Regions from separate parts of the Streptomyces sp. NPDC047880 genome, predicted to be linked through region 3. Evidence: riboswitches for the same ligand, from Rfam matches in the RefSeq annotation. Region 3 holds a riboswitch; each other region holds the start of a gene.

Region 1 (5,697 bases), on a different contig from region 3:
GCCTCGGCGTTGCCGCCCGTGCCCTTGACCGCGACGACGGTCCCGAGTCCGAACTGGTCGTGTGTGACCCGGTCCCCGACCGCCAGTGACACCACCGGCTTCTCGGAGGTGCGGCGCGTGGCGAAACCGGAGGCTCCCGACGCCGACGAGCGCGAGCGGGAGGACGACAGCGAGGCCGCCACCGCCGAGACCGGCCCGGAGGACGCGGGCGCGGTCGCTCCCGTCCGCTTCCACTCCACGTGGGCCGGGGGGATCTCCTCCAGGAACCGGGAGGGCGGGTTGTACGAGGGCTGGCCCCAGGCGCTGCGCAGGGTGGACCGCGTCAGATACAGCCGCTCCCGCGCGCGTGTGATGCCGACGTAGGCCAGGCGCCGCTCCTCCTCCAGCTCCTTGGTCTGGCCGAGGGCGCGCATGTGCGGGAAGACGCCGTCCTCCATGCCGGTCAGGAAGACGACCGGGAACTCCAGGCCCTTGGCGGTGTGCAGGGTCATCAGCGTGATGACCCCGTCGCCGTCCTCCTCGTCGGGGATCTGGTCGGAGTCGGCGACCAGCGCGACCTGCTCGAGGAAGTCGGACAGGGAGGGCTGCTCGTCCTCGCCGCGCTCCTGTTCGAACTCCATGGCGACGGCGGCGAGTTCCTGGAGGTTCTCGATCCGGGTCTCGTCCTGCGGGTCGGTGGAGGCCTGGAGTTCGGCGAGGTAGCCGGTGCGTTCCAGGACGGCTTCCAGCACCGTGGCCGGTCCGGCGCCGGACTCGACGATGGTGCGGAGGTCCTCCATCAGCGCGTTGAACCGCTTGACGGCGTTGGTGGAGCGCGCGGCCATGCCGTACGCCTCGTCGACGCGCTTGAGCGCCTGCGGGAAGCTGATCTTCTCCCGCTGGGACAGGGCGTCGATCATCGCCTCGGCGCGGTCGCCGATGCCCCGCTTGGGGACGTTGAGGATCCGGCGCAGCGGCACCGAGTCCTCGGGGTTGGACAGCACGCGCAGGTAGGCCAGGACGTCCCGGACCTCCTTGCGCTCGTAGAAGCGGACGCCGCCGACGACCTTGTAGGGCAGGCCGACGCGGATGAAGACCTCTTCGAAGACACGGGACTGGGCGTTGGTGCGGTAGAAGACGGCGACGTCGCCGGCCTTGGCCTCGCCGGTGTCCGTGAGGCGGTCTATCTCGTCGGCGACGAACTGCGCCTCGTCGTGCTCGGTGTCGGCGACGTAGCCGGTGATCCGGGCGCCGGTGCCCGCGTTGGTCCACAGGTTCTTGGGGCGGCGGGACTCGTTGCGCTCGATGACGGCGTTGGCGGCGCTGAGGATCGTCTGTGTGGAGCGGTAGTTCTGCTCGAGCAGGATCGTCGTCGCGTCCGGGTAGTCCTCCTCGAACTGGAGGATGTTGCGGATCGTCGCGCCGCGGAAGGCGTAGATCGACTGGTCGGCGTCACCCACCACGCACAGCTCGGCGGGCGGGATCTCGGCCTCGGGCGGCACGTCGACCGGGTGCTCGGAGGTGCCGACCAGCTCGCGGACCAGGGCGTACTGCGCGTGGTTGGTGTCCTGGTACTCGTCGACCAGGACGTGCCGGAAGCGGCGGCGGTAGTGCTCGGCGACGTCCGGGAAGGCGCGCAGCAGGTTGACCGTCGTCATGATCAGGTCGTCGAAGTCGAGCGCGTTCGCCTCGCGCAGCCGCGACTGGTACATGGCGTAGGCCTGGGCGAGGGTCTTCTCGAAGCCGTCGGTGGCCTGGGCGGCGAAGTCCTCCTCGTCGATCAGCTCGTTCTTCAGGTTGCTGATCTTGGCGCTGAAGGACTTCGGCGGGAAACGCTTGGGGTCGAGGTCCAGGTCGCGGCAGACCAGGGCCATCAGGCGCTTGGAGTCGGCGGCGTCGTAGATCGAGAAGGAGGAGGTGAAGCCGAGCTTCTTGCTCTCCCGTCGCAGGATGCGCACGCACGCGCTGTGGAAGGTCATGACCCACATGGCGTTCGCGCGCGGGCCGACGAGCTGCTCGACACGCTCCTTCATCTCGCCGGCGGCCTTGTTGGTGAACGTGATCGCGAGGATCTGGCCCGGGTGCACGTCCCGCTCGGCGAGCAGGTGGGCGATGCGGTGCGTGAGCACACGGGTCTTGCCGGAGCCGGCGCCGGCCACGATGAGCAGGGGGGAGCCGGAGTGGACGACGGCGGCGCGCTGGTTGTCGTTCAGCCCTTCCAGCAGCGCGGCGGAGTCGATCACCGGGCGGGGGGCGCCGTCGCGGTAGTAGGCGTCCCGGTCCGGGGGCGTGTCGAACTTCCCGCCGAACAGATAGTCCGGGATCGGCTCCGGAACGTGATCGTCCTCGGGCGGCGGCGGGGGCTCGTCGGCCGGGCCCCGCTGGGCCTGGAGGTTCGCCAGGAAGTTGTCGTCAAAGAGGCTGCTCATCGCTCTCCGAGTCTAGGGCGCCCCACTGACAGCCCGCCGCCGCCCTGAGAACATCCCCGCGCGACCGACGGCCGGCCGAGCACCCGGCGGCGCGTTGTCGCCCTCCATGACCGCATGATCACGCCCTGCTACACCCACCCCATATGCGGATCTACAACCATCAATCCCCCTTGATCGCTCACTCTCGGCAACGCCCGGGGATAAGGTCACGAAAATGTATCGGGCATATCACCCATCAACCTTCACAGGGGCCACACGAGTTGGCTACCGTGCGACCAGGCCGCATGACCCCCACCGGCGAACGTCGCCGGGCCGCGCGGCCTCCGCCGAGTCCGGTGTGCCGCAGCGGCAGCCGGAGCCGGGGACCCAACCGTGAACCTGGGGTGAATCGGCCCGACTCCCTGTGCGGAGAGGCCGTAGGGCAAACCTTCCGAACCACCCGCCCGAACCCGACAGCTAACCCGGTAGGCGGAACATGGAAGGAGTCGCCTCCCTTGGCGTCGCACCGCAAGTCGCGTCCTACGGGTACGCGCGTGGCAGGCATACGGACCCCCGCCCTGGCAACGGCGGCCCTCACCTCCGTGGCCCTGCTCTCCCAGTCGGCCAACGCCGCCCCCGCGGCCGACGACAAGCCCAGCCTCGAGGAAATCGAGAAGAAGGTCGACGACCTGTACCGCCAGGCCGAGTCGGCGACCGACAAGTACAACGCGGCCAAGGAGAAGACCGCGAAGCAGCGCAAGCGCGTCGACACCCTCCTCGACGACGTCGCCCAGCGCACCCAGAAGCTCAACGAGGCGCGCGAGGAGCTGGGTTCCTTCGCCTCCGCCCAGTACCGCACCGGCGCCGCCGCCCCGGACACGGCGACGTTCCTGCTGGCGGACACCCCGCAGGACTACTTCGACCAGACCCAGCTGATGGACCGGATGACGGGCCGCCAGAAGGTCGCGGTCGACGATTACGTCACCCAGCAGTCCGAGACGATGAAGAAGCGCCAGGAGGCCACCGAGAGCCTCGAGACGCTCACCGAGTCGCAGGGCGACCTGAAGACGGCCAAGGCCACCGTCCAGCGCAAGCTCGCCGACGCGCGCGAGCTGATGTCGAAGCTGACCGCCGAGGAGAAGGCCCGGCTCGCGGCGATCGAGAAGGCAGAGCGGGAGGAGGCCGCCCGCAAGGCCGACGAGCTGGCCCGGCAGCAGGCCGCGCGGCAGCAGGCGCAGGAGGAGGCCGCCCGGCAGCAGGACGGCGGGACGGCCTCGTCGGGCTCCACTGGATCCACGGGCTCCGGCTCGCCCTCCTCGACGGCCCCGGCCGACTCCTCGTACGCCTCCAAGGCCGACAAGGCGCTGGCCTTCGCCCGCGCCCAGATCGGCAAGCCGTACGTGTGGGGCGCCGTCGGGCCCGGCTCGTACGACTGCTCGGGCCTGACCCAGGCCGCCTGGAAGGCCGCGGGCGTCACCCTGCCGCGCACGACCTACGACCAGGTGAACGCCGGAACCACGGTTCCGCTCTCCCAGGCCCAGCCCGGCGACCTGGTCTTCTTCTACGACGACGTCACCCACGTCGGGATCTACATCGGAAACGGCATGATGATCCACGCCCCGAAGCCCGGGACGTACGTCCGCGAGGAGTCGATCTACTACGACGGCGAGTCGGCGATCCACAGCGTGGTCCGCCCGGCCTGACCGGTCCCGTCACGTCTTCGAGGGGCACGGGCGCACGTTCCTGCGGGGCAAGGTCGCACGTTTTTGAGGGGCACGCGCGCGTGCCCCTCTCTCCTCGCGCGCGCCGCTCTCTAGCATCGGCGCTATGTCCGGTCCCTCCCTGTTCGCCACCTGGTGGTCGACATACGCGCTGGCGACCGGCATCGTGTCGGTCGGCCTGGACTCGGCGGGGTACGCGGTCCTCGCCCGCATCACCCTCGCCCTGGCCTGCGCGGGCTGGCTGGGGGCGGCCGCGGGCCTGGCCCAGCGGGCGCACGGCGAGTGGCGGACGGAGACGCCGGCCGAGCTCACCATGGTGGCGGCGACCGCCGTCCTCGGCACCGGCTTCTTGGCGACCGGACAGCAGACCCTGGCGGCGGCGCTGCTGGCGCTCGCCATGGTGCTCTGGGCGGTGCTGCTCACCACGGAGGCCCAGGGGCGCCGCGGAACGGTGTTCCTGCGCTGCGTGGCCACCGAGGGGCTCGCCGTGCTCGGCGCGACGCTCGCCGCAGCCGACGCGGCGGCCTGGCTCGCCCACGCGGCCCTCGTGCTGTTCTGGCTGGGACTCACGCTCTACGGCTTCGCCCTGTTCCGGTTCCAGCCCCGGCAGGTGGAGGAGGGGCGCGGGGACCAGTGGCTGGCGGCCGGCGCCCTCGCCCTCTCCGCACTCGCCGGGGCGCGTCTCCTCGCCGCCGACAGCCCGCGCCTGTACCTGTGGAACGAGGAGAACGCCGACGTCCTGCGCACGACGACGGTCACGCTGCTCGTGCTCGCACTGGTCGCCTGCGTCGCCCTGCTCCTCGCCGAGCTCTTCTGGCCCCGGCACCGCTACGACGTACGGCGCTGGGCGACCGTGTTCGCCGCGGTCGTGACGGCCGAGGCCGCCCTCGCGGTCGCCGCCGCTCTCGGCGTCCCCTGGCTCGATGTCGCCGGGGAGGTGCTGCTGTGGATCGCGGTGGCCGCCTGGCTCGGGTGCACCGTCTGGGCCCTCGCCTCCGCCCGGCGTTCCCGGATCAGGTCCAGAGCACGGCGATGAAGACGTTCGCCGTGGTCAGCAGACCCACCAGGCCGAAGAGGCCTTTGTCGACCTTCTCGTCGTCCCGCTTCACGTAGACCAGGCCGAGGATCACGATCAGCAGGGCCAGCTTCACGCCGATCTTGATGTTGTTCACGGTCTGGTCGTCGGCCTGGTTGAGGCCGACCAGGATCACACCCGTGACCAGCATCGTGAACGCACCGTGCAGCATCGCGGGGGTGAAGCGGGCGGTGCCCTCGCCCATCGCCTTCATCTGGGTGAGGAAGCCGCCCAGGAGCGAGGCGATGCCGATGATGTGGAGGCCGACGAAGAGGTGGATGAGTACGTCCATGGGGCCGGAGCCTAATCAGGGCCTCCAGGGCCGCCCGACACCGGCCCATGGGTACACACATGCACCCCATAGCATCCGATCACGGTCACTCGCTGACGATTCGACGCATCGGTCATCACGCTGAGTGAAGTAGACGGCGCCGCAGCGGACTCGCGGTCGCATACGGTCACCGTCGGTCCTCTCGAGACACTTCCGCACACCCGCCACCGGCCCGCCACAGTG
Region 2 (5,697 bases), on a different contig from region 3:
CCGTGCGGTCCTCGTCTACGAGCCGACCGCCCCCGAAGCCCCCGCCGACCAGGACGAGAACGAGGAGGCGGCCCGGTGACCGAGCTCGCCACGATGGACTTCCACCCCCGGCCGCAGGCGGGCGACGCCAAGCCGTGGGCTTTCCCCGCCCCAGAGCGCGGTGCGCTCGACAACGGCCTGACGGTGCTGCGCTGCCACCGTCCCGGCCAGCAGGTCGTCGCCGTGGAGGTGCTGCTCGACGCCCCCCTGGACGCCGAGCCCGCCGGCCTCGACGGTGTGGCCACGATCATGGCCCGGGCGTTCTCCGAGGGCACCGACAAGCACTCCGCCGAGGACTTCGCGGCCGAGCTGGAGCGTGCCGGCGCCACCCTCGACGCGCACGCCGACCATCCCGGCGTCCGGCTCAGCCTGGAGGTGCCGGCCTCCCGGCTCGCCAAGGGGCTGGGGCTGATCGCCGACGCACTGCGGGCGCCCGCCTTCGCCGACAGCGAGGTCGAGCGGCTGGTGAACAACCGCCTCGACGAGATCCCGCACGAGCTGGCCAACCCCTCCCGGCGTGCCGCGAAGGAGCTCTCCAAGGAGCTGTTCCCGGCGGACTCCCGCATGTCGCGGCCGCGGCAGGGCACCGAGGAGACCGTCGCCGCGATCGACTCCGCGGCCGTACGGGCTTTCTACGAGAAGCACGTCCGTCCCGCCACCGCCACCGCGGTGGTCGTCGGCGACCTCACCGGCATCGACCTCGACGCCCTGCTCGCGGACACGCTGGGCGCCTGGACGGGCTCCCCGGCCGAGCCGCGGCCCGTGCTGCCGGTGACCGCCGACGACACCGGCCGGGTCGTCATCGTGGACCGCCCAGGCGCCGTCCAGACGCAGCTGCTGATCGGCCGGATCGGTCCGGACCGGCACGACCGCGTGTGGCCCGCGCAGGTGCTCGGCACGTACTGCCTGGGCGGCACCCTCACGTCGCGCCTGGACCGCGTCCTGCGCGAGGAGAAGGGCTACACCTATGGCGTCCGGGCGTTCGGCCAGGTCCTCAGGTCCGCCCCGGACGGCACCGGTGCCGCGATGCTCGCCATCAGCGGTTCCGTCGACACGCCCAACACCGGCCCCGCCCTGGAGGACCTCTGGACGGTGCTGCGCACCCTGGCAGCGGAGGGCCTGACCGACGCCGAGCGGGACGTCGCCGTGCAGAACCTGGTCGGCGTGGCGCCGCTGAAGTACGAGACGGCGGCGGCCGTCGCGAGCACGCTGGCCGACCAGGTCGAGCAGCACCTGCCGGACGACTACCAGGCCACGCTGTACCGGCAGCTCGCCGCTACCGGCACCGTGGAGGCCACCGCGGCGGCCGTCAGCGCCTTCCCGGTGGACCGTCTGGTGACCGTCCTCGTCGGTGACGCGGCGCAGATCAAGGCGCCCGTGGAGGCCCTCGGCATCGGCGAAGTCACCGTCGTCACCGCTGAGTAGCCGCACGCGCGTGCAGGGGCCCTGGTTGTCTTCCACGGCACCAGGGCCCCTTTATGCCCGAATTGGTATGGGAGTTGCCTGTCTGCCCTGTGGGATGCGCTACAAAAGCCGGGATCCGTTTGGGAATTGAAAGCGGCGCCGCTTAGCGTCATCCGGGCTGTTCGTCAGGCAGTGCGCCGCGCCCGCGGCACCGGACAGTCATCGCCGAGTCCCCGTACGGCGCGAGCCAGGGGAGCCGGGGACCCACCGCAGTCCCTGGGGTGAATCGGACGCCCGCGCGTACCGCGAGGGAGTCCGTAGGAGACCTTCCTGCTCCGAACCCGTCAGCTAACCCGGTAGGCGAGAGGGAAGGAAAGGATCAGCCACCACATGGCGTTCACTCGCGCCACCGGGAAGCACCGTCGTCCCAGCAGGATCCAGCGCGGCACCGCCCGCGCGGCGGGCGTCGCGGCCCTCGCCACCACCGGCGTGATCGGCACCGTGGCGGCCCCCGCGGCCTTCGCCGCCGAGCCCAGCGCGGAGCAGACGGGTCTCACCCCGGTCGTCACCATGGGCGACACCGTGGCCCAGCAGATCGACGCCCAGGCCGTCGCGCAGCAGCAGGCCGCCGACGAGGCCGCCGCCAAGCAGAAGGCCGAGGAGGCCGCCCGCAAGCGGGCCGCCGAGGTGGCCGAGAAGGCCAAGGAGGCGGCCGAGAAGGCCCGTGCGGCCAAGGAGCGCGCCGCCCGCGAGGCCGAGCGCAAGCGTCTCAACGCCTTCGTGTCCCCGATCTCCGGCTCGTACGTCTCCACCGCCTACAAGGCCAGCAGCGGTCTGTGGTCCTCCGGCAGCCACACCGGCGTGGACTTCCACGCCGCCAGCGGCACCTCCGTCCACGCGGTCGGCATGGGCGAGGTCGTCGAGGCCGGCTGGGGCGGCTCCTACGGCAACAACATCGTGATCAAGATGAACGACGGCACCTACACCCAGTACGGCCACCTGTCGTCCATCAGCGTCTCGGTCGGCCAGAAGGTCACCCCCGGCCAGCAGATCGGCCTGTCCGGTGCGACCGGCAACGTCACCGGCCCGCACCTGCACTTCGAGGCCCGAACGAGCCCCGAGTACGGCTCCGACATCGACCCGGTCGCCTACCTCCGTTCGCACGGCGTCAGCCTCTGACCGGAACCTCATCGCCGTTCCCGAAAGCCCCGGCTCCCCGAGCCGGGGCTTTCGGCGTTTGCGGCCTCCGGACGGCTCCCGGGGCGGTCCTCAGGGATGGCTCCTCGGACGTCCGCTGTCCAAAAAATATCCATGGATTCCCGCTTGCCGTCGGAAATTCCCGCTCATTGCAATAGAGTCACGGAACACGCGCCGCTCGCCGGCGTTTCACGGGGATTAAGCGGAGGTCGGTCATGCGTATTCCCGCGCACTCGGTGTGCACTGCCATCCGGGACGACATCGTCGCGGGGGTCCACGCGCGCGGCAGCCGGCTCACCGAGGAACTCCTCGCACGCCGCTACGGCGTCTCGCGTGTGCCCGTCCGGGAGGCGCTGCGCACACTGGAGGCCGAGGGCTTCGTGGTGACCCGCAGGCACGCGGGTGCATGCGTGGCCGAACCCACCGAGCAGGAGGCTGCCGACCTGCTGGAGATGCGGATGCTCCTGGAGCCGCTCGGCGCGGCCCGGGCCGCCCAGCGCCGTACCGAGGCGCATCTGAAGGTCCTGCGCGGCCTGGTCCGGCTGGGTCAGGACCGGGCCCGCCGCGGCACCGGCGACGACCTGCGCTCCCTGGGCGTGTGGTTCCACGAGACGCTCGCCCAGGCCTCCGGCAGCCCCGCCCTGACGTCGATGCTGACCCAGCTCCGCCACAAGATCGCGTGGATGTACACCGTGGAGGCGCCGCTCAGCCCGGTGGAGTCCTGGACGGAGCACGGCGCGATCGTGGATGCGGTGGCGCGCGGGGACGGCGAGCGCGCGCGGGCGGTCACGGCGCTGCACGCCGAGCGCGCGGCCGGGGCGCACCGCCTGCGTATCGGCTCCGCCGGGGAGCGCGCCGACCGTGTGAGGAACTCGCAACATGCCGTCAACACGGCGAGCCTGCGGCATTAACACGGAAGCCGTATACAAAGAGAGGGTAATTCTCGGGGTTCCTCGGGTGCGCTCGGTTATTCCCGGGCTTCTCGAGGGTTTATTTCGGCTGCCCGGACACGGAATTACTTCTGCCTGTCGACCGGTAATGGCGAAGGGCTCGCCCGGTGAATTCGGACGAGCCCTTCAGTGTGCGCCGGACAGGGCGCCGGGGAAATCACACGGTCTCGGGCAGTTCCTCGAGACCCTCGGAGACCAGCTTCGCCAGCCGGTCGAGGGCGGCGTCCGCGCCCTCGGCGTCGGAGGCGAGGACGATCTCCTCGCCTCCCTGGGCGCCGAGGCCCAGGACGGCCAGCATCGAGGCCGCGTTGACGGGGTTGCCGTCAGCCTTGGCGATCGTCACCGGGACGCCTGCGGCCGTGGCGGCTCGGACGAAGATGGAAGCGGGGCGGGCGTGGAGGCCCTCGGCCCAGCCGACGTTGACGCGGCGCTCAGCCATGTGTTGCTGCCCTTCGGTGTTCAGGGTTGTCTAGACCAGTTTCCCATAACGTGAAGCCACCCGGAGCGGTTCTCTCGGTCCACTCCGCAGGTGCCGTCGGATCGCGGCCTCGACCCGACTGACGCCCTCCACAGACTGCCTCGCGCCGTTGTCAGGCGCTAGCCGTACTCTGGGGCCCATGCAGACCTCGCCGGACCGGCACGAGTATCCCGCCCACTGGGAAGCCGACGTGGTGCTGCGCGACGGAGGCACCGCGCGCATCCGGCCCATCACCGTTGATGACGCCGATCGCCTGGTCAGCTTCTATGAGCAGGTCTCCGACGAGTCGAAGTACTACCGCTTCTTCGCGCCGTACCCGCGCCTGTCCGCCAAGGACGTCCACCGCTTCACGCACCACGACTTTGTGGACCGGGTGGGACTCGCGGCCACGGTCGGCGGCGAGTTCATCGCCACCGTACGCTACGACCGGATCGGCGCGGACGGAACGCCCGCGTCCGCACCCGCCGACGAGGCCGAGGTCGCCTTCCTCGTGCAGGACGCCCACCAGGGCCGCGGAGTCGCCTCCGCCCTGCTCGAACACATCGGAGCCGTAGCCCGCGAGCGCGGCATCCGCCGTTTCGCCGCCGAGGTGCTGCCCGCCAACACCAAGATGATCAAGGTGTTCACGGACGCCGGCTACACCCAGAAGCGCAGCTTCGAGGACGGCGTCGTCCGTCTGGAGTTCGACCTCGAACCCACCGACCGCTCCCTCGCCGTGCAGTACGCGCGCGAACACCGCGCCGAGGCGCGCTCCGTGCAGCGGCTGCTGGCCCCCGGCTCGGTCGCCGTCATCGGTGCCGGCCGCACACCCGGCGGCGTGGGCCGCAGCGTCCTCGGGAACATCCGGGACGCCGGTTACACCGGCCGCCTGTACGCGGTGAACAAGGCCCTCCCCGAGGGGCACAAGGAGCTCGACGGCGTGCCCGCCCACCGTTCGGTGCGGGACATCGACGGCCCGGTCGACCTCGCGGTCGTCGCCGTACCCGCCGAGCACGTCCCCGAGGTCGTCACCGAGTGCGGCGAACACGGCGTGCAGGGGCTGGTCGTGGTCTCCGCCGGGTACGCCGAGAGCGGCCCCGAGGGGCGCGAACGCCAGCGCGCCCTGGTGCGGCACGCGCGCACGTACGGCATGCGGATCATCGGCCCGAACGCCTTCGGCATCATCAACACCTCCCCGCAGGTACGCCTCAACGCCTCCCTCGCCCCCGAGGTGCCGCGCCCCGGCCGGATCGGTCTTTTCGCCCAGTCAGGCGCCATCGGCATCGCCCTGCTGTCCAGGCTGCACCGGCGCGGCGGCGGCGTCACGGGCGTCACCGGCGTCTCCACCTTCGTCTCCTCCGGCAACCGCGCCGACGTCTCCGGCAACGATGTCCTGCAGTACTGGTACGAGGACCCCGACACCGACGTCGTCCTCATGTACCTGGAGTCCATCGGCAACCCCCGCAAGTTCACCCGTCTCGCCCGCCGGACGGCCGCCGCCAAGCCCCTGGTCGTCGTCCAGGGCGCGCGGCACGGCGCCGCTCCCCAGGGGCACGCCGTCCGGGCGACCCGGCTCCCGCACGCGACCGTGTCGGCGCTGCTGCGGCAGGCCGGCGTCATCCGCGTCGACACCATCACCGAGCTGGTCGA
Region 3 (5,697 bases):
GCACGCACCGAACGGGCCATGCGCCCACCCCCCTCGTGTGTCAGGTACGGCGCAGCCGAGCCGCGCCCTTCAGCGTCCGCGCGGCCAGCGACGCGAGCTGCGGCCTGCTGCGGACGAAGCTGTGCGCACGACGCGCCGGTTCGCGGCTGAGCCAGTGCAGTGCCGCGCCCACCCCCGGACGGGTTACCGCACCCTCGTACACGGGCAGTTCGCCCGTCTTCAGTGCGTCCTTGTACTCGGCGGCGCCCCGCCCCAGGTCGAGCATGCCGATGCCGGCGGCGGCCGCCGCCTCCGCCATCCGCAGATGGAGCACCAGCCCCGGCGAGAACTTCGCGAACTCCGGGTCGTACGCCGGGAACCAGCAGGCCAGTACGGAGGCCGAGCGCAGTCCGAAGTGCGCGGCGACGGGTCGCTCACCGGCGTACAGCACGGACAGCGTGCCGCTGCACTCCGCGGCCCGGGTCCGGGCCAGCCGCCCGACGAGCCGGGTGATCCACTCCTGGGCGAACCGGTCCCGGCGGCCGGTCCTGCGGTACTGCGCGGACTTCCACTCCATGAGCGTGCGCAGCGCGGCCGGGGCGCGTTCGTCGAACACGAACCGCAGCTCACCGGCCTGCCGGCCCAGCTTGCGCTCCTTGGCCAGCGTGGTCTTCAGGAATTTCGGCGACTGCGCGCGCAGCACCGACTCGTACGTCTCGTAGCCCTTCTCCACGTCGATGACGTAGGTGGCGTACTCCTCGGCCGCGTACCGGACGAACAGCCGCTGCTCGGCCTCCAGATTGTCGAAGGCGAAGCTCGACAGGGAGCAGGCCTTCAGCAGTTCGCCCGTCCCGACGCCCAGGCCCGGCCGCAGGATCGCGCCCTGCGCGTCCGAGACGCCCAGCCCGATCGCCCGGCCCTGCCCCAACGGGCCCCGCTCATAGGGCAGGAAACCGGCCGGCTCCGGCCCCTCGTACACCACCGCGATCCGGGCTCCCGGCCTGACCAGGCCGACGGCTTCGGTGAACTCCGGCTCCATGAAAGGGTTGCGCGGTGCCTCCGAGGCGGCGCGCAGCGCCCGCCAGCGCTCCCTCTCTCCTTCGCCGAGCTCCCCGGGCCCGGCCACGCGAATGCGCCCACTGCTCAACCCGACCCCCCGATCAAGTCCCCCCTGGACACATGGAAGGTACCGCTCTGTGCGGCCCCACGGGTAGGTAGCGGAGCATGTTGTTGCCAATCGGTGCAGAGGCCTTCAACCGGGCAATCGGCGTCCTCCGTGCGATGAAACGAAGGGGCGCGCTGTCCGTATTCTCTGATCATGGCCGCACCCATCGCATATTCACTCATCGCCACCGATCTGGACGGGACGCTGCTGCGCGGCGACGACACCCTGTCCGACCGGTCCCTAGCCGTGCTCGCGCGGGTGGCGGACGCCGGTGCCCAGCACCTCGTGGTGACGGGCCGGCCGGCGCCGAGAGTGCGGCCGCTCCTGGACGACCTCGGCTGCACGGGGCTCGCGGTGTGCGGGCAGGGCGCGCAGGTGTACGACGCCGGCGCGGACCGGCTGCTGTGGTCCATCACCTTGGACCGGGAATTGGCGGAGACCGCCCTCGGCAAGATCGAGGCCGAGGTGGGGCAGGTGTACGCGGCGGTCGACCAGGACGGGGTCGACGGGCTCACGCTGATCGAGCCGGGCTATCTGATGCCGCACCCGACGCTGCCCGCGGTCCGGGTCGACCGGCGCGAGGACCTGTGGGGCGAGCCCATCAGCAAGGTGCTGCTGCGGCACCCCTACCTGACGGACGACGAGTTGGCGGCGACGGCGCGCTCGGTGGTCGGCTCACTGGCCACGGTGACGATGTCGGGGCCCGGCACGGTCGAGCTCCAGCCGTGCGGGATCACCAAGGCGACCGGTCTGGCGCTGGCCGCCGAGCATCTGGGGCTGCGGCCGACGGACACCATCGCCTTTGGTGACATGCCCAACGACATCCCGATGTTCGACTGGGCCGGCCACGGCGTCGCGATGGCCAACGCCCATCCCGAACTCAAGGCCGTGGCCGACGAGGTCACCCTGTCGAACGAGGACGACGGCATCGCCGTCGTCCTCGAGCGACTGCTGGGCGGGGCGCCTCAGTACGGGCCGTTGACGTTGTCGATCGAGCCGTAGCGGTCGGCCGCGTAGTTGCAGGCCGCCGTGATGTTGGCGACCGGGTCGTACGGGTCGAAGGAGGTGCCGGGCACGTGGTAGGCGGCGAACGTCGGGTCGATCACCTGGAGCAGGCCCTTGGACGGGGTGCCCGCGGCGGCGTTGGAGTCCCAGTTGTTGATCGCCTGGGGGTTGCCGGACGACTCGCGCATGATGTTGCGGTGGATGCCGTCGTAGGAGCCCGGGATCCCCTGCTGCGCCATGATGTCCAGCGACTCGCGGATCCACCCGTCGAGGTTGTTCGCGTAGGTCTTCGCGGACGCCTGGGTGGCCTGGGCGACACCGCCGGCGGGCTTCGCGGCAGGCTTGGCGGGGGCGGACGACTTCGTCGCCGTCTTCTTCGGGGCGTCCGCAGCCCTGGCGGTCTTCACCTTCAGCTTCAGACCCGGGTGGATCAGCTTCGGGTTGTCGCCGACGGCGGCGCGGTTGTCCTTGTAGAGCTGCTTCCAGCCGCCCGAGACGTCGAACTTGTCGGCGATGCGGGCGAGCGAGTCGCCCTTGACCACGGTGTACGTGTGGGACTTGGCGGGCTGGGCCGCCTGCTTCACGGACTGCGCGGCGGGGGCGCTCTGGGTCTCGGCGGCGCTCGCGTGCGTGGCCCCGAGGAGCGGGAGGGTGAGTGCGGCTCCACCGGTACCGACGGCGACGATGCCTCGGGTCAGCGGGTTGGTTCTGGGGCGACGGTGCTTGCCTCGTCCGGCCATGGCGATGTTCCTCTCCGGCGCCTGCGAGGTGAGCTGTCGGGTTCGGGCCGGGAGGTGCCCGGCCGTGTACGGCGCTGTGTGCCGTACACGGCTTCACCCCGAGCCGTGCCGCTGTGCGGACCGGCGACTTACCTGGGTCCCCCGCTCCTGCCACGCGTGAGTGAGTCGGTTCCTGTGGGGAGTCCGGGCGGCGGCAGGATTAGGCGTCCGCCGGACAGGGCCGGAACGTATGCGAGAGCACATGTCGGGAACAAGCGCCTCAATCACATATCGCGCGGTTGACCTTGGTCGGGGGAGTTTGCGTCACTTGATCCTTTGCGGGAGCCAAGGCTCAACTGGCTTTCGGGGAACGGCGGTACGGGCCGGCGCCGAGAAGGGGTGGAATGGGGGGAGAAGTGATTGACCTCACTGATCACAAGCCGGAAGGGCAATTTCCGCCAACAGGAATTCACCGACTCATCGCGGCAAATCGTGCATAGTTCACTACCACTGGGTAAGTCGATAAATATCTGTTCTTATAGGTTGATCGAAAACATAGCGGTCGTGATCGGATACCACCCGGCCTGTAACCATGGGCGCTGGCGGTGATCGAAACGTGACCGGATACGCTGACTGGAGTGAGAGCGGCGACCTATCGACAATCCGCGTAATCACCGGCAGACACAGCAGACAGGAGACCCCTCGTGACCGACGTCGGGCCGTTCGGGCTGAGCGTGCGGGACCAGGATCTGGAAGCCGACGTCCAGGCCGGGTTGGCGGCTGTCGAGGAAGGCTTGCTCGAGGCCACCAAGAGTGAGGTGCCCTTCATCACGGAGGCCGCCCAGCATCTGGTGCGGGCCGGCGGCAAGCGGTTCCGCCCGCTGCTCGTGATGCTCTCCGCCCAGTTCGGCGACCGCCACGCGCCCGGGATCGTGCCGTCGGCCGTCGTCGTGGAGCTGACCCACCTCGCCACGCTGTACCACGACGACGTCATGGACGAGGCCGCCGTGCGCCGCGGCGTCCCGAGCGCCAACACCCGCTGGGGCAACTCCGTCGCGGTCCTCACCGGCGACTTCCTCTTCGCCCGGGCCTCGCACATCCTGGCCGACCTCGGCCCGGAGGCCGTGCGGGTGCAGGCCGAGGCGTTCGAGCGCCTGGTGACCGGCCAGATCCTGGAGACGGCCGGACCGCAGGACGGCCGGGACCCCGTCGAGCACTACCTGGACGTGCTGGGCGGCAAGACCGGTTCGCTGATCGCCGTGTCGTGCCGGTTCGGCGCGATGATGTCCGGCGCCGAGGACACCGTCGTGGACGTGCTGACCCAGTACGGCGAGCGGCTCGGCGTCGCCTTCCAGCTCGCGGACGACGTCCTCGACATCGCGTCCGACTCCCACGAGTCCGGCAAGACCCCCGGCACCGACCTGCGCGAGGGCATCCCCACCCTGCCGGTGCTGCGGCTGCGGGAGCGCGCGGCCCGGCTCGGGCTCGCCGAGGACCTCGCCCTGTGCGAGCTGCTCGACTCCGACCTCACCGACGACGCACGGCACACCGAGGCCCTGCGCCTGCTGCGTGCCCACCCGGCCCTGGAGCAGGCCCGGCGGGACACCGTCCGCTATGCCCAGGACGCCCGTTCGGCGCTGGCACCGCTGCCGGAATGCACCGCGAAGACGGCCCTCCTGGAGCTGTGCGACGCGGTGGTGCACCGGGCCGGCTAGCACGTCTCCCCCGTACGACCCCTACGGGTCGGGGGAGAAGTCGCCCCTCCGTGTCATACCCCAGCAGTACGCGCAGTTGAGCCCGGGGTCTGACGTATCTCCCTGGCCGATTTGGTCAGATGGTGAGCACGGAAAACACCACTCCTCACCTGTTCGGGTGAGAATGGCGGCTCAGGGACGAGTGCGTGCACGACACGGACAGCCGCCGCCGACCACGGAGGTAGGGCACACATGGCACCGTACGCATCCGACGACAGCACGACCGCCGGGGAGGTCGACGAGCAGCGCTCCGGGCGGCGCAAGGCCGCGCGGTACGTCGTCCCGGTCACGGTGGTGGGGGTGGCGGCCGCGACGATCGGGCTGGTGCCCGCCCTCGCCGACTCCGGCGACCCCGACCTCCCGAAGATCACCGCACAGCAGCTCATCGAGAAGATCGCGAAGTCGGACGTCCAGCAGCTGTCCGGCACGGTGAAGATCAGCACGGACCTCGGCCTGCCGAACCTCGGCGGCCTGGAGTCCAGCCTGCTGTCCGGCGCCGCGGGCCAGGGCGGGGAAGGCTCCTCCGCCGATCCGTCGGCCAAGCTCACCGAACTGGCCTCCGGCACGCACACCCTGCGCGTCGCCGTGGACGGCCCGGACCGGCAGAAGCTGTCGCTGCTGGAGAACGCCGCCGAGTACAGCGTCATCCACAACGGCAAGGACGTCTGGGGCTACGACAGCAAGTCCAACGAGGTCTACCACGGCATCTCCGCCGAGAGCCCGGAGCGCGGCAAGGACCAGCAGCCGCCGGCCACGCCGAAGGACTTCGCCCAGGAGGCCCTGAAGGCGGTCGACGACACGACGTCCGTGACCGTGGACGGCACCGCCCAGGTCGCCGGCCGGGACGCCTACAAGCTGGTCGTCCAGCCGAAGCAGTCCGGCTCGACGGTCGGCGCGATCACCGTGGCCGTGGACGCGAAGACCGGCATGCCGCTGAAGTTCACGCTGACCCCGGCCAGTGGCGGCGCCGCCGTCGTCGACGTCGGCTTCACGAAGGTCGACTTCGCCGGGCCGGCCGCCTCGACCTTCGACTTCACCCCGCCCAAGGGCGCGAAGGTCACCGAGGAGAAGGACA
Region 4 (5,697 bases), on a different contig from region 3:
CGGCGAACTGTGGCGACGCCGGGAGGTGTCCCGGCCCGCGCTGGACCACGCGGCGCGGATCACCGCCCCTCCGGTCCCGGTGGTGGCCCCGCCCTGGCCGGTCCACGGGGTGTACGGACACGGGTACGGCTACGGCTACGCCCACCAGCCGACCCGCCCGACGCCGTACCCCGCTTACAACCCCTACCGCTCCTAGTACTCGGACCGAGGCCTGGCGGCCGGTGCCGCACCCCGTTCACAGCCCCTGAAGCTCCTCCTGTGGCCTGCTCAGGCCGAGGCCTCCGTGAGCCGCTCGGCCTCGGCCTCGGAGAGCGTCAGCTCCCCGACGCCGACCAGTGCGGGCAGCTGCTCCACCGTCCGTGCGGAAGCGATCGGCGCCGCCACGGTCGGCCGGGCGGCGAGCCAGGCGAGGGCCACGGTGGCGACGGGCACGTCGTGCGCCGCGGCGATCTCGTCGAGGGCGGCGAGCACCCGCCGCCCCCGCTCGGTCTCCAGATGCCTGGCGGCACCGCCCGCCCGCGCGCTCTCCACCGGCGTACCGGGCCGGTACTTGCCCGTGAGGAAACCGGACGCGAGCGCGTAGTACGGAACGGCCGCGAGGCCGGCCCGCTCGGCGAGGTCCTGGAGCTCACCCTCGTAGGTGTCGCGGGAGACCAGGTTGTAGTGCGGCTGGAGGGCGACGTAGCGGGCGAGCCCCTCGCGGTCGGAGAACTCCAGGGACGTCCGCAGCCGCTCGGCGGAGATGTTGGAGGCGGCGATGTGCCGCACCTTCCCCGCCTTCACAAGGGCGTCGAGCGCGCCGATGATCTCCTCGACGGGCACGTCGGGCTGGTCGAAGTGGGTGTAGTAGAGGTCGATGTAGTCGGTGCGCAGGCGCCGCAGGGAGGCGTCGGCGGCGGCCGTGATGTTGGCGGCGGACAGTCCCTGGAACTCGGGGTGCCGGCTGACCTTCGTGGCGACGACGACGTCGGAGCGGTTGCCGCGCGCCTCGAGCCACTTGCCGAGGATGGTCTCGGACTCCCCGCCCCGGTTGCCGTCGGCCCACGCCGAGTAGACGTCGGCGGTGTCCACGAAATTGCCGCCGACGGCGGTGTACGCGTCGAGGACGTCGAAGGACCGGGCCTCGTCCGCGGTCCAGCCGAAGACGTTGCCGCCGAGGGCGAGGGGGAAGACCTCGAGGTCGGAGGAGCCGAGCTTGAGAAGAGAAGTCATGCCCCGTGTCAACGACCGTACGGGAGGACCTCATTCCGCTACGGACGCGAAATTCCCGTGACCACCGCGACCGAAGACCGGCGGCCCTGACGTCGGGGGGTCGTCGTCAGGGCCGCCGGTCTTCGGTCGCGGTGCTTCAACGGATGTGTACCGCTTACGGGTTCAGTCCCTTGCCGCGCAGCCACGCCATCGGGTCGATGCCGCCGGCGGATCCGCCGGAGTGGACTTCGAGGTGCAGGTGCGCCCCGGTGACGTTGCCGGTGGCGCCCACGCGGCCGATCACGTCGCCGGTGCTGACCTTCTGGCCGACGCTGACGCCGATGGAGGACTGGTGCGCGTACCAGATCTCGGTGCCGTCATCGAGGGTGAGGACGGTCTTGTAGCCGTAGGAGCCGTTCCAGCCCGCCTCGGTGATGGTGCCGCTGTGCACGGCCTTGATCGGCGTGCCCGTGGGGGCGGCGAAGTCGAGGCCGGTGTGGTAGCCGGAGGACCAGTAGGCGCCCGCCTGGCCGAACGTCGAGGTGAGGGTGTACGAGGAGGTCGGCAGGGTGAACTGCTTGGCGAGGGCGGCGAGCCGCTCGGCCTCGGCCTTCTTCCTGGCCTCTTCCTCCGCTTTCTTCTTGGCCTCGGCGGCCTTGGCCTTGGCTTCCTCCTCCGCCTTGGCGACGGCTTCCGCCGCGGCCTTCTCGGCGGCGGCCGCGGCGTCCTGGGCGGCCTTGGTCTCGATCTGGTCCTGCTGGTGCTCGACCTGGGCCATGATCCGGGCGCGCAGCGCCTCGCCGGCACCGGAGGCGCCCTTGGCCTGCTCGGTGTCCGCCGTGACGGTGCCGAGGCTGCTGAGCGGGGTGGCGGAACCTTCGGGGGTGTCGTCGTCCGAGATGAGGGAACCCACCGAGGGCAGGTCCGGAACGGAGATGGACACCGGGGGCTTGCCGGTCTGGGCACTGGCCATGCCGCCGGCACCCACAGCGGCTATGACGCCGACGCCCAGGACGGTGGAGCTGCGGGCGAGACCTCCGCCGCGCTGCTTGGTGACGCGATGCCGGCCGCGGACGGGACGGATGGACTCCTCGGTGGGGTTCCACTCCTGGAACGGGCCCTCGTCGGTGCGCTGACCGCCGTAGCCGAAGGTGTCGGTGTCGCGCTTCGGCGCGTACGGGGCCGTGGGGGCAGGCCGGTTGGACGCCACGTGGGCGTACTCCTTTCCTTCCTTCTCGCCTACCGGGTTAGCTGACGGGTTCGGAGCAGGAAGGTCTCCTACGCGCGTATACCTGCCGTGCTTCCACGGTGGTTACGCCCGATTCACCCCAAGTGGTGGTTCCCCGGTTCCCTTTCGGGATTCGGCGCGTGCGCACGGAGCCGCCTTCTGTGACGGCTGGGACGACCGCGCTGCGTTATCGAACGTTAATGGAGGCGCGAGGGGTATTCCAGCGATTCCACTTGATCATTAACCTTTTTCGCGCGGACTTACCTGCCATGACCGACTTAAATCGGGCGAGTTGACCACCATACAAGTGGCCGACGAGGTTTGACGGTGTGTCAGTTGTTATGCGGAACGGGACGGTTCGCTCACCGACCGTAGCGAGTCACCGGGAAAGCACCGAGGGCCGGAATCCTTTGGATTCCGGCCCTCGGCCTTCAGTAGCGGGGACAGGATTTGAACCTGCGACCTCTGGGTTATGAGCCCAGCGAGCTACCGAGCTGCTCCACCCCGCGTCGTTGTGTCACCAGTGTACGCCATCCGCGGGACTGCTCGCGCACACCCTCCCTCCGGCCCGCGCTCAGCGCACCAGGTGGCGGTTCGGGGCCTTGGCCCGCTCCTCGTGTTCCGGGAGCAACAGCACCTCCACTCCCCGCGCCGCCAGGAGGCCGCTGCCGTCGGCGTCCGTCACGAAGGTGTCCGGCTCGCGCCAGGCCGTGACGACCCGCCGTACGCCCGCGTCGAGGATCAGCCGGGCGCAGGGAGCGGGCCGGGAGGCGCGGCGGGCGCACGGCTCGAGGCTGCTGTACACCGTCGCGCCGGGCAGCCGCGGGTCGGCCGGGTCGAGCTTGGCGAGGGCCGCCTCCTCGGCGTGCACCACGGGGTCGCCGCCCTCGCGGGAGTGGCCGCGGGCCAGTTCCGTGCCGTCGGCGGCGACCACGACCGCGCCCACGCTGAACGCCGTGCCCGACGGCGGGCAGCTCTCGGCCAGTTCGCAGGCGAGGGCCAGCCAGTGGTGATCGGCTGCGGCGGGCAGGGAACCGGTGCCCGGGGCGGTCGGTTCGTAGCGCATCAGGACGACGTCCTCGATCTGCCGCGACTCCAGCAGCCGGAGCCGGCCCCCCTGGTAGCCGCCGGGGCCGAAGAGGCGGGGCGCCCGGGGGTCGCCCACGAAGAGCGGGGCGAGGACCAGCTGGAGTTCGTCGGCGAGGCCCTGGGTGAGGAGCTGCGTGTGGATCAGACCGCCGCCCTCGACCATGAGCCGCCGTACACCCCGGACGTCGTGCAGGTGCGTGAGCAGCCGCCGCCAGTCGAGGCCGGCGCCGAGCGGGACGACGTCGGCGGCGAGGCCGAGCGCACGGGCGCGCTCGGCGCCCCGGTCGGTCGTGTAGAGGAGCTTCTCGCCGCCGGTGTGCCAGAAGCGGGCGTCCGGGTCGAGGTCGCCCGAACCGCTGACGGTGACCTTGAGCGGGTACGCGGGCTTGCCCGCGGCCGTGCGGGCGGCCCGGCGCTGCTCCGAGTTCACCAGCAGGCGCGGGTTGTCGGCGCGGATGGTGCCGGCGCCGATCAGGATCGCGTCGACGTCGGCCCGGACCTCGTCGACCCGGTCGAAGTCGGCCGGGCTGGACAGCAGCAGGCGGTCGGGCCCGGTGTCGTCCAGGTAGCCGTCGAGTGAGACGGCGGCGGACAGCAGGACGTACGGGTGAGGCATCGGTGCTCCGCGGCTGGTCGGGACTGCGGGACGGGACAGGGCTTGGTTCAAGTTTGAAACAAACCTACACTGGCGGCATGACGACTCGCTGGCTCACCCCCGAGGAGCAGCGCGCCTGGCGCGCCTACATCGCCGCCTCGCTGCTCCTGGAGGACGCGATCGACCGGCAGCTCCAGCAGGACGCCGGCATGCCACACCTGTACTACTCCATCCTGTCCGTCCTGTCGGAGTCCCCGGAGCGGCGGCTGCGCATGACCGATCTCGCCGAGCGGCTGAAGATCACGCGAAGCCGGCTGACGTACGCGGTCACACGGCTGGAGAAGGACGGCATGCTGCGGCGCGAGGCCTGCCGGTACGACAAGCGCGGCAGTATCGCGGCGCTGACCGACGAGGGGTTCGCCGTGCTGGAGCGCGCGGCGCCGGGGCACGTAGAGACCGTGCGCAGCTCCCTGTTCGACCGGCTCAGCGAGGAGCAGGTGGGCCAGCTGGAGGAGATCTCCGCGGCGATCGCGCAGGGGCTCCAGGAGGACGGGACCCGGCCGGCGGCGGACGACGTGCCGTGGCGACGGAGGTCGTCGCCCTGCTCGTGACGCGCATCACATAGAGCCGGATTCTCTTTGCTTCAAATTTAAAGCACGAGTAGGGTTCCGATCGTGGATCTGCTTCAAATCTGAAGCACTACGGCTGTGCAGCCGAACAGGAACGGAACCCGGAGGCCCCGCATGCCCGACACTCCCGCCGTCATCGCCACCCCGCGCTCCCGCGTCCGGGTCCCGCTGCGCTTCCACGACGGCTACGAGGCCGACGCCGAGCTCGTCACCTTCCACGGGCTGGCCGACGGCCAGGAGCACGTCGCCGTGGTCCTCGGCGAACCCGGCCCGGTCCCGCTGGTGCGGCTGCACTCCGAGTGCCTGACCGGGGACGTGTTCGGCAGCGCCCGCTGCGACTGCGGCCCGCAGCTGCGCGAGGCGGTCGAGCGCATCGCCGAGCGCGGCGGCGTCCTTCTCTACCTCCGCCAGGAGGGCCGCGGCATCGGCCTCTACAACAAGCTCGACGCGTACGCCCTCCAGGACGAGGGGCTCGACACCTACGAGGCGAACGCGGCGCTCGGGCTGCCGGAGGACGCCCGCGACTACACGGCGGCGGCCCAGATGCTCCGGGCCCTGGGCATCGGCGAACTGGACCTGCTCTCCAACAACCCCGACAAGGCCGACCAGTTGCGATCGCTGGGCGTCGACGTCCGCGACCGGGTCCCCACCGGCGTCTTCACCACCGCCCACAACGTCCGCTACCTGCGCGCGAAAGTCCTCCAGACCCAGCACACGCTGCCGCTCGCTGCGCTGGCGGAGCTCAACGCGGGCTGACCGGCCGCCGGTCCGGCCGGGCACTGAACCGGGCTGCTTGCCCTTCGGTTCATCGGGTACAGCCTTTGCAAGAGGGCGACCTCATCAGTACCCGCGCCTTTATGGAAGTGACCGTTTCGTGACCGATCTCGGCGGCCCCGGCAACCACCGGGCGAGGGGACCGGGCGAGGGCCCGGAGGCCGTCGCAGCGCAGATCACCGATGCTGTGG

The links. A riboswitch is a leader RNA that binds a small molecule or an ion and turns the genes downstream of it on or off. The one in region 3 is predicted to bind cyclic di-AMP.
Positions count from the first base shown of each region.
Region 1: it holds a riboswitch for cyclic di-AMP, as region 3 does, so the genes downstream of both, AB0937_RS24035 (NlpC/P60 family protein) here and AB0937_RS08760 (transglycosylase SLT domain-containing protein) in region 3, are expected to answer to the same signal.
Region 2: it holds a riboswitch for cyclic di-AMP, as region 3 does, so the genes downstream of both, AB0937_RS24435 (M23 family metallopeptidase) here and AB0937_RS08760 (transglycosylase SLT domain-containing protein) in region 3, are expected to answer to the same signal.
Region 4: it holds a riboswitch for cyclic di-AMP, as region 3 does, so the genes downstream of both, AB0937_RS30690 (M23 family metallopeptidase) here and AB0937_RS08760 (transglycosylase SLT domain-containing protein) in region 3, are expected to answer to the same signal.

Region 1 covers NZ_JBEZOK010000016.1:187,635-193,331, forward strand. The annotation lists gene pcrA (DNA helicase PcrA) at 1-2,408, opposite strand, end outside; cyclic di-AMP (ydaO/yuaA leader) riboswitch at 2,723-2,894, shown strand; gene AB0937_RS24035 (NlpC/P60 family protein) at 2,903-4,090, shown strand; gene AB0937_RS24040 (hypothetical protein) at 4,215-5,144, shown strand; gene AB0937_RS24045 (hypothetical protein) at 5,122-5,475, opposite strand.
Region 2 covers NZ_JBEZOK010000017.1:71,398-77,094, reverse strand. The annotation lists gene AB0937_RS24445 (pitrilysin family protein) at 1-79, shown strand, start outside; gene AB0937_RS24440 (pitrilysin family protein) at 76-1,464, shown strand; cyclic di-AMP (ydaO/yuaA leader) riboswitch at 1,657-1,821, shown strand; gene AB0937_RS24435 (M23 family metallopeptidase) at 1,834-2,622, shown strand; gene AB0937_RS24430 (GntR family transcriptional regulator) at 2,856-3,551, shown strand; gene AB0937_RS24425 (HPr family phosphocarrier protein) at 3,748-4,029, opposite strand; gene AB0937_RS24420 (GNAT family N-acetyltransferase) at 4,208-5,697, shown strand, end outside.
Region 3 covers NZ_JBEZOK010000004.1:188,117-193,813, reverse strand. The annotation lists gene AB0937_RS08775 (glycosyltransferase) at 1-20, opposite strand, end outside; gene AB0937_RS08770 (GNAT family N-acetyltransferase) at 41-1,126, opposite strand; gene AB0937_RS08765 (HAD family hydrolase) at 1,298-2,146, shown strand; gene AB0937_RS08760 (transglycosylase SLT domain-containing protein) at 2,110-2,889, opposite strand; cyclic di-AMP (ydaO/yuaA leader) riboswitch at 2,895-3,070, opposite strand; gene AB0937_RS08755 (polyprenyl synthetase family protein) at 3,573-4,583, shown strand; gene AB0937_RS08750 (DUF2092 domain-containing protein) at 4,815-5,697, shown strand, end outside.
Region 4 covers NZ_JBEZOK010000026.1:21,085-26,781, forward strand. The annotation lists gene AB0937_RS30680 (PrsW family intramembrane metalloprotease) at 1-196, shown strand, start outside; gene AB0937_RS30685 (aldo/keto reductase) at 268-1,212, opposite strand; gene AB0937_RS30690 (M23 family metallopeptidase) at 1,367-2,401, opposite strand; cyclic di-AMP (ydaO/yuaA leader) riboswitch at 2,413-2,568, opposite strand; tRNA gene AB0937_RS30695 (tRNA-Met) at 2,855-2,928, opposite strand; gene AB0937_RS30700 (dihydrofolate reductase family protein) at 2,994-4,124, opposite strand; gene AB0937_RS30705 (MarR family transcriptional regulator) at 4,202-4,714, shown strand; gene ribA (GTP cyclohydrolase II) at 4,847-5,488, shown strand; gene AB0937_RS30715 (MarR family transcriptional regulator) at 5,607-5,697, shown strand, end outside.